4 regions of the Lysinibacillus sp. Bpr_S20 genome follow, and region 2 is predicted to be linked to each of the others. Evidence: riboswitches for the same ligand, from Rfam matches in the RefSeq annotation. Region 2 holds a riboswitch; each other region holds the start of a gene.

Region 1 (3,558 bases), on a different contig from region 2:
ATGGCTATATTAAGCGTACATCTACACGCTCACATGCAGCTTCGAATGGTCAGGATTTTGCGATGAAGGATTCCGATTATTTATTATATGAAGCAAATTTAAATACACAGCATCATTTACTATTATTCACAAATCGAGGCAATTATATTTATCAGCCTGTCCATGAACTACCTGATATTCGATGGAAGGATCTTGGTCAGCATATTTCCAGTATCGTGCCGACTGGGGAAGATGAGTCTATTATTGCTGTATACGGTTTTGAAACATTCGAACAGGCCAATACGTATATTTTAACAGCTACGAAGGATGGACAAATTAAACGCTCCCCTGTAGCTGATTATGCTGTTACACGCTATTCGAAACCAATCAAAACGATGAATGTTAAGTCAGGCGATGAAATGATTTTTGCAGACATTGTGACGGACGAGGCAGAACTAATGTTAACGACAGATACTGCCTATGCGATTCGTTTCCCAATAGAGGAATTGCCGGTAACGGGTGTCAAAACAGGTGGCGTCAAAGGGATTACGCTGAAAGATGGAGAAGCATTAGTCGGCATCAATGTTTTACCGCCAAATGACACGGCCTATGTTGCGATTGTCACACATCGCGGTGCTGTGAAGAAAATGAATGTTGCCGAAGTAGAAATGACAAGTCGTGCAAAACGCGGCTTAAAAGTATTAACAGAGTTAAAAGCGAACCCACATCGTATCGTGGCTGTCAAAAAAGTTACTGATGAGGAACAGCTTACAATCGAGACGGAAAAAGGCGTACAAGAGATTCTTGATGTACAAGCATTAACCCGAGCAGATCGCCACTCCAACGGCTCCTTTAAAGTAGATATTGCGACAGACGGTGCCATTTCACATGTCTTTACAGTCAAAAAAGAAGAGAAATAAAATTCGTTTATCTAGCCCATGCTCTTTTTGAGAGCTGGGTTTTTTTTATTTGTTTTTTCAGCTGATAAACTAGGGCAATCGCTGATAAACTTCTGATATTCGCTGATAAAGTAACAGAATCGCTGATAAACTCCCAATTATCGCTGATAAAGAAAATTTCATCAATGGACTGGTCTATGTCAGAAAATGGAGTTTTTGAAGATAGAGATTTATGCTGTTAAATTTATATTTACTGCGCAATCGGTAAACAGAGCCTTGTCATTTCCGGATAGTTATGGGTATAATAATCATCGAAAAGTTCATATGGAAAGAATGTAGGGGGGCTGGTGTTGCCAGCTGAGATTGTGTCCGATAGATGCTGACCCTTTGAACCTGATTTGGCTCGTACCAGCGTAGGGAACATCTATTCAAAAAAAGAAAGTTTTTGATACTGATTGTATAACGTCTGGGAGGAATCCTAGGCGTTTTTTATGTTTTTCGGACTTTTTGATGCATGCACAGGCCTTTCGTATAAAAAGACTATGAATACGCTTTCTTCTGGTACAGACATTCATTCATGAACACTTTCACACTACTTACTTGGAGGATTCGGCATGAAAAAATGGTTATTGGTCCTAATGGCTGCACTTTTCACATTAGCGAGTTGTAGCGAAAAAGAGGCTAAAAAGGATGCTAATGGATTAACAAAAGTATCGGTGGTTCTTGATTGGACACCGAACACAAATCATACAGGTTTATATGTCGCGGAAAAACTGGGTTACTTTAAGGAACAGGGCTTAGATGTTGATATTGTATTACCTGGTGAAGCGGGTGCAGATCAGCTCGTAGCGTCTGGGAAGGCTCAGTTTGGCGTAAGCTATCAGGAAGGAATTACTCAGGCGCGTGTGCAGGATGTACCTTTAGTATCGATTGCAGCGATTATTCAACATAATACTTCTGGCTTCGCATCTATCGCATCAAAAGGTATTACATCACCAAAGGATTTTGAAGGTAAAACATACGGTGGCTGGGGTGCACCACTTGAAAAGGCTGTATTACAGTCACTTATGCAAACAGAAAATGCGGATATTAATAAGTTAGATATCGTCAATGCAGGCGATTTAGATTTCTTCACAATGATGAAAAAAGATATTGATTTTGCATGGATTTATTATGCATGGACAGGTATTGAAGCAGAACTTCGTGGTGAAAAGCTGAACATGCTTTATTTAACAGATTATAGCAAGCAGCTAGATTATTACACACCTGTACTTGCTACAAATGAAAAAATGATGAAGGATGATCCTGAGACGGTAAAAGCATTTGTCGCTGCTGTAGCAAAGGGCTATGAGTATGCAATAAATCACCCTAATGAAGCAGCTGATATTTTACTAGAAGCGGTTCCTGATTTAGATAAGAATCTTGTGCATAAAAGTCAGGAATGGCTAGCAGATAAGTATCAAGACGACGCTACACAATGGGGTGAGCAAAAACTAGCAGTCTGGGAAAACTACGCGAAATGGATGGCCGACAACAAAGTTTTAGAGGGCGAGTTTAACGCAAAACAAGCATTTACAAACGACTTTTTACCGAAAAAGGAGACAAAGTAATATGGCAAACTCATTAATAAGTGTACAAATTATCCCGAAAACTAAAACATATGAAGATGTGATCCCCTTTGTCGATGCAGCGATTGCGGTTATTGACGCATCAGGGGTGAAATATGAAGTGCATCCGTTAGAAACGACAATGGAGGGCGAGCTAACGACTTTGCTACAAATTATTGAAAAAATGAATGCTAAGATGGTTGAGCTCGGAGCAATCAATGTTATTACGCAAGTGAAAATTTTATATCAGCCATCTGGTATTACAATGGATACGCTAACGGAGAAATACAAGTGATGAAGCAAGCTTTCAAACAAGGAAGGACGATAATTTTTATCGCCTTCCTCTTATTCATCTGGGAACTAATTGTCCGTTTTGCTGATATTCCACATTGGCTTTTGCCTACACCGAGTGCCATTTTGAAAGAAGGTTCTCAATCGTATGAGACGTTTGTGCCACATGCTTTAGCGACTGTTCAATTAGCACTTCTAGGCCTTGCCATTGGCATATTGTGTGGACTAACCGTTGCCGTATTATTACATCGTTTTACGTTCGTTCGGGAGTTATTTTACCCTATTCTCATTATGTCACAGAATATCCCTGTACTCGTCCTTGCACCGCTATTGATCATTTGGTTTGGTTTTGGTTTATTGCCAAAGCTTATTATTATTTGTCTTGTGTGCTTTTTCCCTATTGTTATTTCAGCCATGGATGGCTTTCGTCAAACTGCGCCTGAGCTGAAGCATTATTTTGAAATGATTGGTGCAACGAAGGCACAAACTTTTTGGAAGCTTGAATGGCCCTATGCGTACCCATCGATTTTTTCGGGCATAAAGATTGCGGCAACTTATAGCGTAATGGGGGCTGTCATTGCGGAATGGTTAGGTGCGAAAAAGGGGATTGGTGTCTATATGACATTGGCACAATCTTCATTTAGAACAGACCGTGTATTTGTAGCGATTTTTGCCATCGTATTTTTAAGTTTACTATTATTTAGTGCGATTCGATTAATAGAAAAATTTGTTGTGAAGGGGAGAGGATTTCATGCTGAGCATTCAAAACATTGACAAATCCT
Region 2 (3,558 bases):
CTTGGACATCATGCTCCCAGGCAATTTGCGTTAATTCTCCTAACGTTTCTAGCTCTGCAAACTGAGCCTCGTCATTTGCATCCGCAATAGAACCAGGACGTAAACCGTCACCTAAAGAGAAGGCAACATCATAGGTTTTCATAATTTCACAAATTTCTTCAAAATGAGTATATAAGAAGCTCTCTTGATGGTGATATAAACACCACTGAGCCATAATCGAGCCTCCCCGAGACACTATGCCTGTTACACGACTAGCCGTTAATGGCACATAACGCAGCAATACCCCTGCATGAATCGTGAAGTAATCAACGCCTTGCTCAGCCTGTTCGATTAACGTATCACGATACACCTCCCACGTTAAATCCTCTGCCACACCATTTACTTTTTCTAGCGCTTGATAAATCGGCACCGTCCCTACTGGCACCGCGGCATTACGGATAATCCATTCACGTGTCGTATGAATATGCTTACCAGTTGATAAATCCATAATGTTATCAGCACCCCAGCGTGTAGCCCACGTCATTTTTTCTACCTCTTCCGCAATAGAGGATGACACCGCCGAATTGCCAATATTGGCGTTAATTTTTACGTGGAAATTACGTCCAATAATCATTGGTTCGGCCTCAGGATGATTAATATTTGATGGCAAAATAGCACGCCCTGCCGCAATCTCTGAGCGCACGAATTCAGGGTCCATATTTTCACGAATCGCCACAAATTCCATTTCTGGAGTAACAATCCCCTTTCGAGCATAGTGAAGCTGCGTTATATTTTTACCTTTCTTCGCACGCAAAGGCTTTCTAGATAAATCCGGAAAAACGTTTTCTTTCATTCGTGGATCATCAGCATTACGGAATCCATTGTCTTCTGGCTTGATCGTACGACCTTCGTATTCTTCAACGTCACCCCGTTCTCTAATCCATGCACTACGTAAAGCTGGCAATCCTTTCGTAATATCCACCTTATACGCTGGATCAGTGTATGGACCACTCGTATCATAAACACGTACTGGCGCATTTTCCTCTTCCCCAAAGCTTCCTGTCGTCGGACTTAATGCAATTTCACGCATTGGCACTAAAATATCTGGTCGTGATCCTTCTACATAAACTTTTTTACTTCCATCAAAACTAGACATAATCGTAATATTCTTGTCGCTAACTGTTGTCATAAACTACTTCGCTCCCTTTTACATTTATACAAGGACCGAATCTAGCTAACCCCAACAAAAACAAAAGCCGAATCCAAATAATAATTTTGGATCCGGCTAAGAATGTAAAGGTAAAGTTATTGCAAATAACATAGAGTGCAATAATGGTTAACTTTCCCACGCTGGTATGAGCCAGATCAGGTCCAAAGGGTCAAGAAACCTCTAAGCGTTTCCCTCTCAGCCTGACTCATCAGACTCCCCTAGTTAATGCTATTAAGTTTGATGTTAGTGTAGCAGATATTGCTAATAGATGGAAGCTTCATTTTATTATTTTTGGTACATTCACCAAGAGTCAGCGTCAGATGAGACTCTAGAAAGCAAGCACATAGGCCCTCAAGAAACGTTATTGTGATGAATTCATTTTTATATGAACACTTTGAAGATTTATCGGAACAATTACAGTTTTTATCGACTTTTATAGCTGTTAGGTAAACAACAGTTCCGCTACATAAATCACGATCGTCACCGTTATACAGCTTACGATGGTTGAAAATAAAACTGTTTGTGCAGCAGTTGCTGATTCTACGTCATATTCTAATGCCAGACTAGAGCTATTACGCGAAGTCGGGAACGAACTAGCTATAAAAAGTGATTGTGCCACGACACCATCAAGACCAAGCGCAAAAATGATAAGCAATGCTACGGTAGGCCCTAAGATTAGTCGTGTAAAACAGCTTATGTATACCATCTTATTGAACATGGATTTGATTTCAAGTTGTGATAGTTGTGCCCCTAAAGTTATTAACGCTATAGCAATAAAGCCATCTGCCACATGGTCGATCGGAATTCTTACAAACTGCGGAATAGCGATATTAAAATAGTTCATTGCCACACCAATAATAAGCGCATGAATAATAGGCATTTTGAGGAAGTCTTTTATAATTGACATGCCCGATTTTGTTGAAGAAATTAAATTGTACAAGCCATAAGTATAGGTCGTCATATTTTGAAATATGACAAGAATGACCTGAATCGCTACTCCAATCGGCTGGGTCACAAAAATCATTTGCGCAACCGGGATACCATAATTGCCTGAATTAATGAGGACAACACTATTTTTAAATACAGCTGCCTCTGTTTTTACTAATCTGAGTCCCTTTGCTAGAAAGTGACTAAGCACCATTTGGCTTCCTATGAAAAGTAGAATAAATAACGCAACCTCACCAAGCACAGACAGCTCTATACTCGTTTCATATAGGTTCACAAAAACAGCTGCTGGCATGAAGCAATATGTAATAAGTTGAGATAATGCCTTTAAATTAAAGCGAAATTTCTTTTGTAAAACTGCCCCCAGTACTAGAAGCACTAATATCGGAGCTACAATTTGGAAAAAAATCATACCGAGATACATCATAGTGATGCCCCCCTTTCGTAGTGCTATTTTTACACCTGGTCAATGGACTGAACCAACATCTACTATATTACGTAAAAAATAATTTACTTTCATGCAAACTACAAATTCTTGTCATTCTTTTGGATTTCTATTCATATTATTGATAGACTCTGAAATCTTTGGTAGCTCTTCGTGTTAATCGTTTAAAGCAATACTCCAACACCCCTCCATTTTCAAATATATCGATAGCGAAAAGAGGGCCGCACCACATTGAAGGACTTATCGAATTAAGTAGATTTTTAAGGGCTTTCAGAATTTCAATCACATTACCCAGAAGGTCTAAATTATATAAAAGAGGACTATTTATCCATTTATTTTTTATCACCTTAGTAAAACATGCCCTTCGTATACCAATATATAGAAACATATGATATATTATCTACTAAATACTAAGATTGGAGTGATTTACTTGAAAAATAAAGCGATATCGACTTTTATGGCAACAGCTATTACGGCAACCTTAGTTCTGCCAGTTGCATCTGTTCACGCTGCTTCTAATGATTCGTCTTTAAACCACTCAATTCAAATTGATGGGCAGGTAGCTGCAGCCAAAGCAAAGGGACAAACCGTTACCATTAACAATATCACTAAAGATAAAGTACGTACATCCAACGGCCAATTTAAAATCAGTCAGTCGCTGAAGCCACTCTTAAAGACATCAAATAGCACTGTATTGGCAAATGCCGAAGCTACTATAGTCGTAAAGAACGGTGAGATTACAAGTATTACGTCACTAACACTTACTAAATCTGGTACGAACAATAAAGCGATGTATTTTGATGGCGGTGACGCACAAATTGACGGAAGCCTAACTGTAAATGCGGATTATGTAAAAGTTCAAAATGTAACTATTAAAGATGAACTGATTGTAACAAATCGTGTGAAGAAGGCAATTACAATTGATAACGTTGCTATCGGGGATACAATCACGTTTAAACCTTTAATGGCGAGAAATATT
Region 3 (3,558 bases), on a different contig from region 2:
GGATTACCTGTTGTCCCACTCGTATATGCTAAAAAGGCAATGTCAGTATTTTTAGTCGGTGTAGAACTTATGTAGGTCGTTGGTTGGTTTTGCATTTTTTCAAGCAACGGCTGCCAAGGTTCATGTGCGTGACCAATAACAAATTGCTGTATTTCTTGGAAATTCTCCACATTATCGAATTGTTCAATATAAGGCTCAAATGCAACAACGCCTTTTGCATCGGCGTGTTTGATTCGATATTCAATATCCTTCGTTCTTAACATCTCTGAACTAGGTATAATCGTTAAACCTGCCTTTAAGGCTGCAATATAGACAATATAGGCTTCCACGGATCTCGGTACCATGACTAATATAACATCACCTTTTTTTAAACCTTGTGATGTAAATACATGCGCTGCCTGATTTGCTTTTTCAAGTAAAGCTGTATATGTAATGTACTGAATTTCTCCGTTTTCGTTATAAACTAATAAAGCATTTTTGGTAGAATCCTGTGCATATTTTTCAATTTCCTCTGAAATGTTATACCATTCTGGTGCGATTAAATCTTCTCTTTTCATAGCAAATGCCCCCTTTTGTACGCTCATTATAAAGCTCCATTTTTATCATTTTCAATGGAAGACACTCTAAATCATTAAAGTCGTGACAACTATCATGCTCTACTATATGGCAACAGTCACGGATCGATTCTATCCATTAACTTTGCGTAATCGTTGCTTTACACAGTAAACATTTACTTATGAAGATAAAAACTCCCTATTGAACATGATTGAATAATATGGTACATTTTGGTCAACTAAAAGCAAGATTGCAGGGGGACTCATTTAGAGTTGAGAAGGTAAAACCTGACCCTTTGAACCTGTTAGTTAATACTGACGTAGGGAGCAATTCACATCTATTTACTGATGAAAGGCTCTTTTGCGTGTTGTTTTCCACACGAAAAAGAGCCTTTTTTGCACGCTTACGTCCATCCAACAAGGAGGACTTACATTGATATTTCAAACTATCCGAAAACAAAACCCACTTATTCATTGCATTACTAATTATGTAGTAGCTAATTTTCAAGCAAATGGCTTATTAGCAATAGGTGCTTCTCCAGTAATGGCTGATGACAGTCATGAGGTTGAGGAAATGGTCACAATCGCCTCAGGCTTATTGATCAATATCGGTACCCTTAATGAGCGCATGAAAGAATCCATGTTACTTGCAGGAAAAAAAGCAAATGCCCTTGGTATTCCTGTTATTTTAGATCCCGTTGCTGCTGGCGCAACATCTTATCGGAAACAAACGGTACAGCAATTACTAGAAGAAATAAAATTTGCGGCTATTCGTTGTAATATTGGAGAGCTCGCTGCTATTGCCAATGTAGAATGGCGACAAAAAGGCGTAGATAGTGGCAGTGGCTCCATTTCTTTAGCAGTCGAGGCACAAAAAGTAGCTCAACTCTACGATTGTCTTGTTATAGTAACCGGTGAAGAGGATTTTATTACGGATGGCAAGCATCAGCAATGGGTTACAGGTGGACATTCTCAAATGGCAGAAGTTACTGGAACAGGTTGCTTATTGAGTGCAATTTGTTGTGCCTCCTACGCCGTAGGAAATAAACCAATTGACCAATTAGTAGAAACATTATCACTTTATAAAAAAGTAGCCGAGCAAGCCGCTTCTTCTACACAATTCATTGGCGATTTTCAAATCGCAGTATTAAATGAACTACATCGACTTTCCAAGGACGGTGAAGCATGATGCATATTGTAACGACAATAGCCGGTTCAGATAGCGGGGGTGGAGCAGGAATCCAGGCTGATTTAAAAACATTTCAGGAATTAAAGGTGTTTGGAACCTCTGTTATTACAGCTTTAACGGCCCAAAATACTCTCGGTGTATCGGATGTCTTACCAATTGAAGTTAGCTTCGTTGAAAAACAACTAAAAGCGCTAGTCGAAGATTTTACAATAAGTGCTATTAAAACTGGAATGCTGTTTTCCTCCGAAATAATCCAATCAATTGCACGTATTTTAGCCGAAGTAAATATTCCGCTTATCGTAGACCCTGTCATGATAGCAAAAGGTGGTGAAAGCTTATTGCAACAACAAGCAATTGAAGCTTTACGTAGTCATTTGTTACCTTTAGCAACAATCGTAACACCGAACATTCCTGAGGCAGAAACCCTTTCTGGAAGGAAAATCAATTCTTTAACAGATATAAAAGAAGTAGCTCAAGTCTTATTACAAATGGGCGTTCAATGTGTCATTATTAAAGGCGGTCATTTAGAGGATCCATGTTTTGCTACTGATTATGTATTTTTTCAAGGTGGTCAATCATTTTCCATGCAGTCTACTCGTATTGCAACAAAACACACACATGGTACAGGCTGTACGTTTTCCGCTGCATTAACTGCCTTTCTTGGTCAAGGACTACCATTGGAAGAAGCGATTGAGGAAGCTAAAAAATTTATTCAATTAGCCATAACTCATGATTTATCTATTGGTAATGGCCATGGTCCAACAAATCATTTTGCTTATCAAAACTATAAAGATTCCTGTGAGGTAATTATTCATGAAACGTGACGATTTACAGCTATATTTTATTATGGGTACAAATAATGTTTTGAATCACGAGCCAATAAACGTTTTAGAGAAAGCTCTCCAATCTGGCATTACTATGTTTCAATTTCGTGAAAAAGGAACAAATTCATTAACTGGGCAAGCCTATGAAGATTTTGCTCGCAAATGTCAAAAGCTATGTCAACAGTATCGTGTTCCATTTATTGTAAACGACGATGTAGAATTGGCTATAAAACTTAGCGCGGATGGTGTTCATATTGGGCAAGAGGATATTCCAGTGTCGATCGTACGTAAAAAAATTGGTAACATGATTCTAGGTGTTTCTGTTCATTCTCAAGTTGAATTACAAACTGCACTACAATATGGTGCTGATTATGTAGGAATTGGTCCAATTTTTTCAACCACTTCTAAAAGCGACGCCAAACCACCTAGTGGAACTGATTTTTTACAGCAAGCTCGAACACAATATCCTGAGCTCCCTATCGTAGCAATTGGAGGCATAAACTGTTCGAATGCACATACAGTAGTGAAAGCAGGCGCAGATGGAATAGCAGTTATTTCTGCGATTTGCGAAAGTGAGGATATTTCAAATACAGTTTCTACATTTAAATCATTTGTAGGATAAATAAAACAGATAAATGATTACCCGTTAATACGGGATAAAAATAAACAATTTAAACAAACTAAAACCAGTGCCTTTTACGGTCACTGGTTTTAATTTTAATAATTACTGATTAAGCAATTATTGGTTGTTGTTTGGCATACCTTTTAATTGAGATTCTGCCATTTGTACAAGACGTTTAGTGATTTCACCACCAACGGAACCGTTGGCACGAGCTGAAGCGTCAGCTCCTAATTGAACACCAAATTCTTGTGCAATTTCGTATTTCATTTGATCAAGTGCGTGCTCTACACCAGGTACAGCAAGCTTGTTTGAACTGCGGTTGTTGTTGTTAGTCATGTCTCTCACCTCCTTGTGAATATAGAATGTGCG
Region 4 (3,558 bases), on a different contig from region 2:
AAAATGAGTATTCGCTAAACCCAAAACTGAAAACCTTAAAAGCGCAAGAAATCAATTTTAGAAAAGTTGATTTCTTGCGTTTTTCTGATGTTATATTTTTTAATTTTTCAGGTGTGGGATTCTAATTATTAAAACAAATACTGCACCCAGTTTCCCCATAGAAGTCTACCATTAGCTAAACGAAAAAAAAGAGGCTAGGATACATCGCTTTATTACTATAAATTAGAGTGTTATGTAAGAAAGATACATTCCGGGAAGTGGTTGATTGGAGTGGAGACTGGGCGACTCCTTGGGGATTAGCGATAGAGGAACGAAGGCTAAAACCATCACATCCTGTGATAATGCCTTCGTGACCAACATCCGTGCTGCTGCCGCTACGTTGCACTACGCTTTCGCGCAAAAGACATCTGTTGGCCCGAGACCCTGGAGCGAGCAACGCGAGTGAAGCGGCTCATCGGACGCCCCTAGGAAGCTCTGCTCTGCGCGAAAGCGAAGCGTCAGCGGCAAATGTTTTATCTGTGCGAAAGCGAAGCGACAGCAACAAAGCGCCCAGTCGGAACGGAAATCAACCACTTGTTTTGCCGGAAGGTCATCTGAATTCTTATTTCAGACTTATAGTCAATAGCAAACCTATAAACCTTGTGGTAGACTGTAGTATATTTTAATAAAGAAAGGGGTATTCGATGACCCAGCAGAAGTCTAATAAGGCGGCTTTGTATATTTTAATGTTTAATATGTTTATCGCAATGGGGAGTATTGGTATTATTATTCCTGTCATGCCTGATTATTTAAAACTATTTGGTGCTGCAGGACAAGTACTTGGCATGTTAATTGCGACGTTCGCTTTTGCACAATTCGTATTTTCTCCTATTGCTGGGAATCTTTCGGATCAGCACGGTCGAAAAAATCTCATTATTTTCGGTCTTATAGTAACGGGGCTTGCACAAATTGGTTTTGGGCTTTCTACTGATGTATGGATGCTCTTCTTAGCACGCTTTTTAGGTGGCCTCGGATCTGCATTTGTTGCGCCCCCTATAATGGCTTTTGTGGCAGACGTCACAACATATGAGGAACGAGGAAAAGGTATGGGTATGCTCGGGGCAGCAATGTCCTTTGGTTTTATGATTGGACCAGGTATCGGTGGATTCCTCTCAAAAGTTAGTTTGCATTTTCCGTTTTATACGGCAGGCATTGCAGCGATCTTAGCAGCTATTTTATCGTTTTTTTTATTGCCTGCTACTAAGCCGAACACAGCGCAAAGAGCACAGAAGCGGGATAATCTTGCTAAGCAGATGGCCCGTTCAGTCCGTATGCCTTATTTTGTGATGTTAATTATCATGCTTGTATTTTCTTTCGGAATTGCTAATTTCCAAACAACATTATCGTTATTTGTGACTGACAAATTTAATTACACACCTACTGATATCGCTATTATTTTAGTTGTGGGTGGCGCTTTTGGTGTTGTTGTACAAATGTTTATTATTACACCGCTGTTTAATCGCTTCGGCGAAATGAAGGTAGTATTAGTCAATTTATTTATTGCAGCCGTTTCGATTTTCTTAATATTATTTGTATCTGGTTTTGCATTTATTTTGATTGTAGCGACAATCTTCTCTACAGCTACGACGTTGATTCGTCCAGCTGTCAACACATTGATTTCAAAGATTGCCGAGAATGAACAAGGCTATGCAGCAGGTCTGAACAATGCGTATATGAGTCTTGGGAATATGATTGGACCAGCTTTAGCAGGTATATTATTCGATTGGAATATGAATAGCCCTTATATTGTCGGAGCTATTATTTTAATGGCTTGCTTTTTCCTTGCCCTTATTTGGACAATGAAAAAAGCACCACATCTTATGCATCCTGATACAAAATAGTCTGAAAAGTTATTGACTATTTCTAGTAGTATGCTACATAATTATGGGGATAACTGACAAATGAATTTTTACCACTAGGGGAGTCTTTAAAAGGCTGAGACGTATATGGTCATATACGGACCCTTTGAACCTGATCTAGTTCACACTAGCGGAGGGAAGTGGCGACACTTGCTTTTTACTATGTAAATGCAGGGCCGCTTCCTATTGTTTTTAGGAAGCGGCTTTTTTTCTGGTTTTTATTGTTATTGTCGGTTTTTTGCGCTTTAGCGGCGGAACTTCTATGTTTAGCGGCGTTTTTCGTGCTTTTTGCGGCGGAACTCACACCTTTAGCGGCGTTTTTCATGCTTTTTGCGGCGGAACTTCCGCATCTACCGGCGATCACTATTAAATTCATATTTCAGAGGAGTGGAAATTATGTCAATTCGAAAGTTAACAATCATGGCCTTATTAGTAGCAATTGCCGTAGCAGGTTCTACCTTCGTTTCAATACCAACGGGAATTGCGCGTGCCTACCCTGTACAGCATGCCATCAATGTTATTAGTGCTATCATTCTTGGACCAGTGCCTACTGTTATGGTCGCCCTCGTCACAGCCATTATTCGGATTTTAACAGGTACAGGTTCATTATTAGCTATACCAGGCAGTGTTATCGGTGCACTGTGTGCAGCTCTTGCCTATAAATATAGCGGCAAGCAATGGCTAGCAGGTGTCGGCGAAATGTTCGGGACAGGAATTATCGCCTCACTCATTGCAGTACCTTACGCACATTTATTTATGGGGACATCCGTTGCTGCTTTATTTTTCATGCCTGCTTTTTTAACCTCAAGTACTATTGGTGCTGTATTAGGCGTTGTCATTGCTAGCAATTTGCGAAAGACAGTATTTGTAACTAACCTTAACACTTTACTTAAATAATGATTATGCGTTACTTTCTTTATGGCAATAAATTAAGAAAGTAACGTTTTTTATTCTAAACAAATTCAGCCATACTTCAATGGTAATCCCATTTCATGTGCAATTAATAAAAAATCTTTTTTGCTTATTTCAAAATGACCAAACCTGAATTTATAACCATACTTCGATGTATCTTCTACAAATTCCAAATAATCTAAGATCCTTTTTATTGGCACAGCTTTTGCATCTTTATAAAAATCTATATCTCTTCTATAAGGGATAAAATTTTCTGCCATTTGGAACTCGTATATTTTCTCGTCTTTTACTCTTCCAATTGCGGTAAACGCTCTTATAGGCTCGTTACCATCTAGACTTTTTTTAGGAGAATAATAGATAATCCAATCTCCTTTTCTCATTCGTTTCAAAGGTCTTTCTTTGCCATGGCATAGCTGGCTAAACCCTCCATCAACTCCTTTTTGCACATGATTGAGAGATGCTACGCCAATCCAATATTTCGTGTCTCTTTCAGGCGTGGGAAGAGGATTTCCTTTAGGATTTAATGACATGCTTCAGTCTCCTTTATTTTGGGATCATTGTAAATGATTTAATTTTTTCATTTTCAAGAATCAACCTTTCTTCCAGAAATACTGGGTTTGGTAAACCATCCCAAGTAGTGGAAACAATTGCCCTACATTCTAGATCATCGCCTTCAATATTTTGGATCGTTAATTTAAAGCCTTTCGGCATAGGTGACATATAAAAGTTCTGTATTTCTTTTCTGCCT

Evidence for each region. A riboswitch is a leader RNA that binds a small molecule or an ion and turns the genes downstream of it on or off. The one in region 2 is predicted to bind thiamine pyrophosphate.
Region 1: linked by a shared signal. The riboswitch ahead of MWJ95_RS15090 (ABC transporter substrate-binding protein) and the one ahead of thiC (phosphomethylpyrimidine synthase ThiC) in region 2 are both predicted to bind thiamine pyrophosphate.
Region 3: linked by a shared signal. The riboswitch ahead of thiM (hydroxyethylthiazole kinase) and the one ahead of thiC (phosphomethylpyrimidine synthase ThiC) in region 2 are both predicted to bind thiamine pyrophosphate.
Region 4: linked by a shared signal. The riboswitch ahead of thiW (energy coupling factor transporter S component ThiW) and the one ahead of thiC (phosphomethylpyrimidine synthase ThiC) in region 2 are both predicted to bind thiamine pyrophosphate.

Annotation. Positions count from the first base shown of each region.
Region 1 covers NZ_JALNLQ010000005.1:264,390-267,947, forward strand. Annotated here, with positions in the region: gene parC (DNA topoisomerase IV subunit A) at 1-899, shown strand, start outside; TPP riboswitch at 1,206-1,315, shown strand; gene MWJ95_RS15090 (ABC transporter substrate-binding protein) at 1,493-2,488, shown strand; gene MWJ95_RS15095 (thiamine-binding protein) at 2,490-2,780, shown strand; gene MWJ95_RS15100 (ABC transporter permease) at 2,780-3,550, shown strand; gene MWJ95_RS15105 (ABC transporter ATP-binding protein) at 3,528-3,558, shown strand, end outside.
Region 2 covers NZ_JALNLQ010000013.1:81,861-85,418, reverse strand. Annotated here, with positions in the region: gene thiC (phosphomethylpyrimidine synthase ThiC) at 1-1,168, opposite strand, end outside; TPP riboswitch at 1,305-1,419, opposite strand; gene MWJ95_RS22040 (AEC family transporter) at 1,632-2,561, opposite strand; gene MWJ95_RS22035 (S-layer protein) at 3,037-3,558, shown strand, end outside.
Region 3 covers NZ_JALNLQ010000004.1:117,002-120,559, reverse strand. Annotated here, with positions in the region: gene mbcS (acyl-CoA synthetase MbcS) at 1-557, opposite strand, end outside; TPP riboswitch at 800-898, shown strand; gene thiM (hydroxyethylthiazole kinase) at 988-1,743, shown strand; gene thiD (bifunctional hydroxymethylpyrimidine kinase/phosphomethylpyrimidine kinase) at 1,743-2,567, shown strand; gene thiE (thiamine phosphate synthase) at 2,557-3,189, shown strand; gene MWJ95_RS11540 (alpha/beta-type small acid-soluble spore protein) at 3,307-3,525, opposite strand.
Region 4 covers NZ_JALNLQ010000002.1:434,419-437,976, reverse strand. Annotated here, with positions in the region: gene MWJ95_RS06545 (ABC transporter substrate-binding protein) at 1-18, shown strand, start outside; gene MWJ95_RS06540 (MFS transporter) at 684-1,880, shown strand; TPP riboswitch at 1,947-2,054, shown strand; gene thiW (energy coupling factor transporter S component ThiW) at 2,295-2,795, shown strand; gene MWJ95_RS06530 (EVE domain-containing protein) at 2,861-3,340, opposite strand; gene MWJ95_RS06525 (hypothetical protein) at 3,354-3,558, opposite strand, start outside.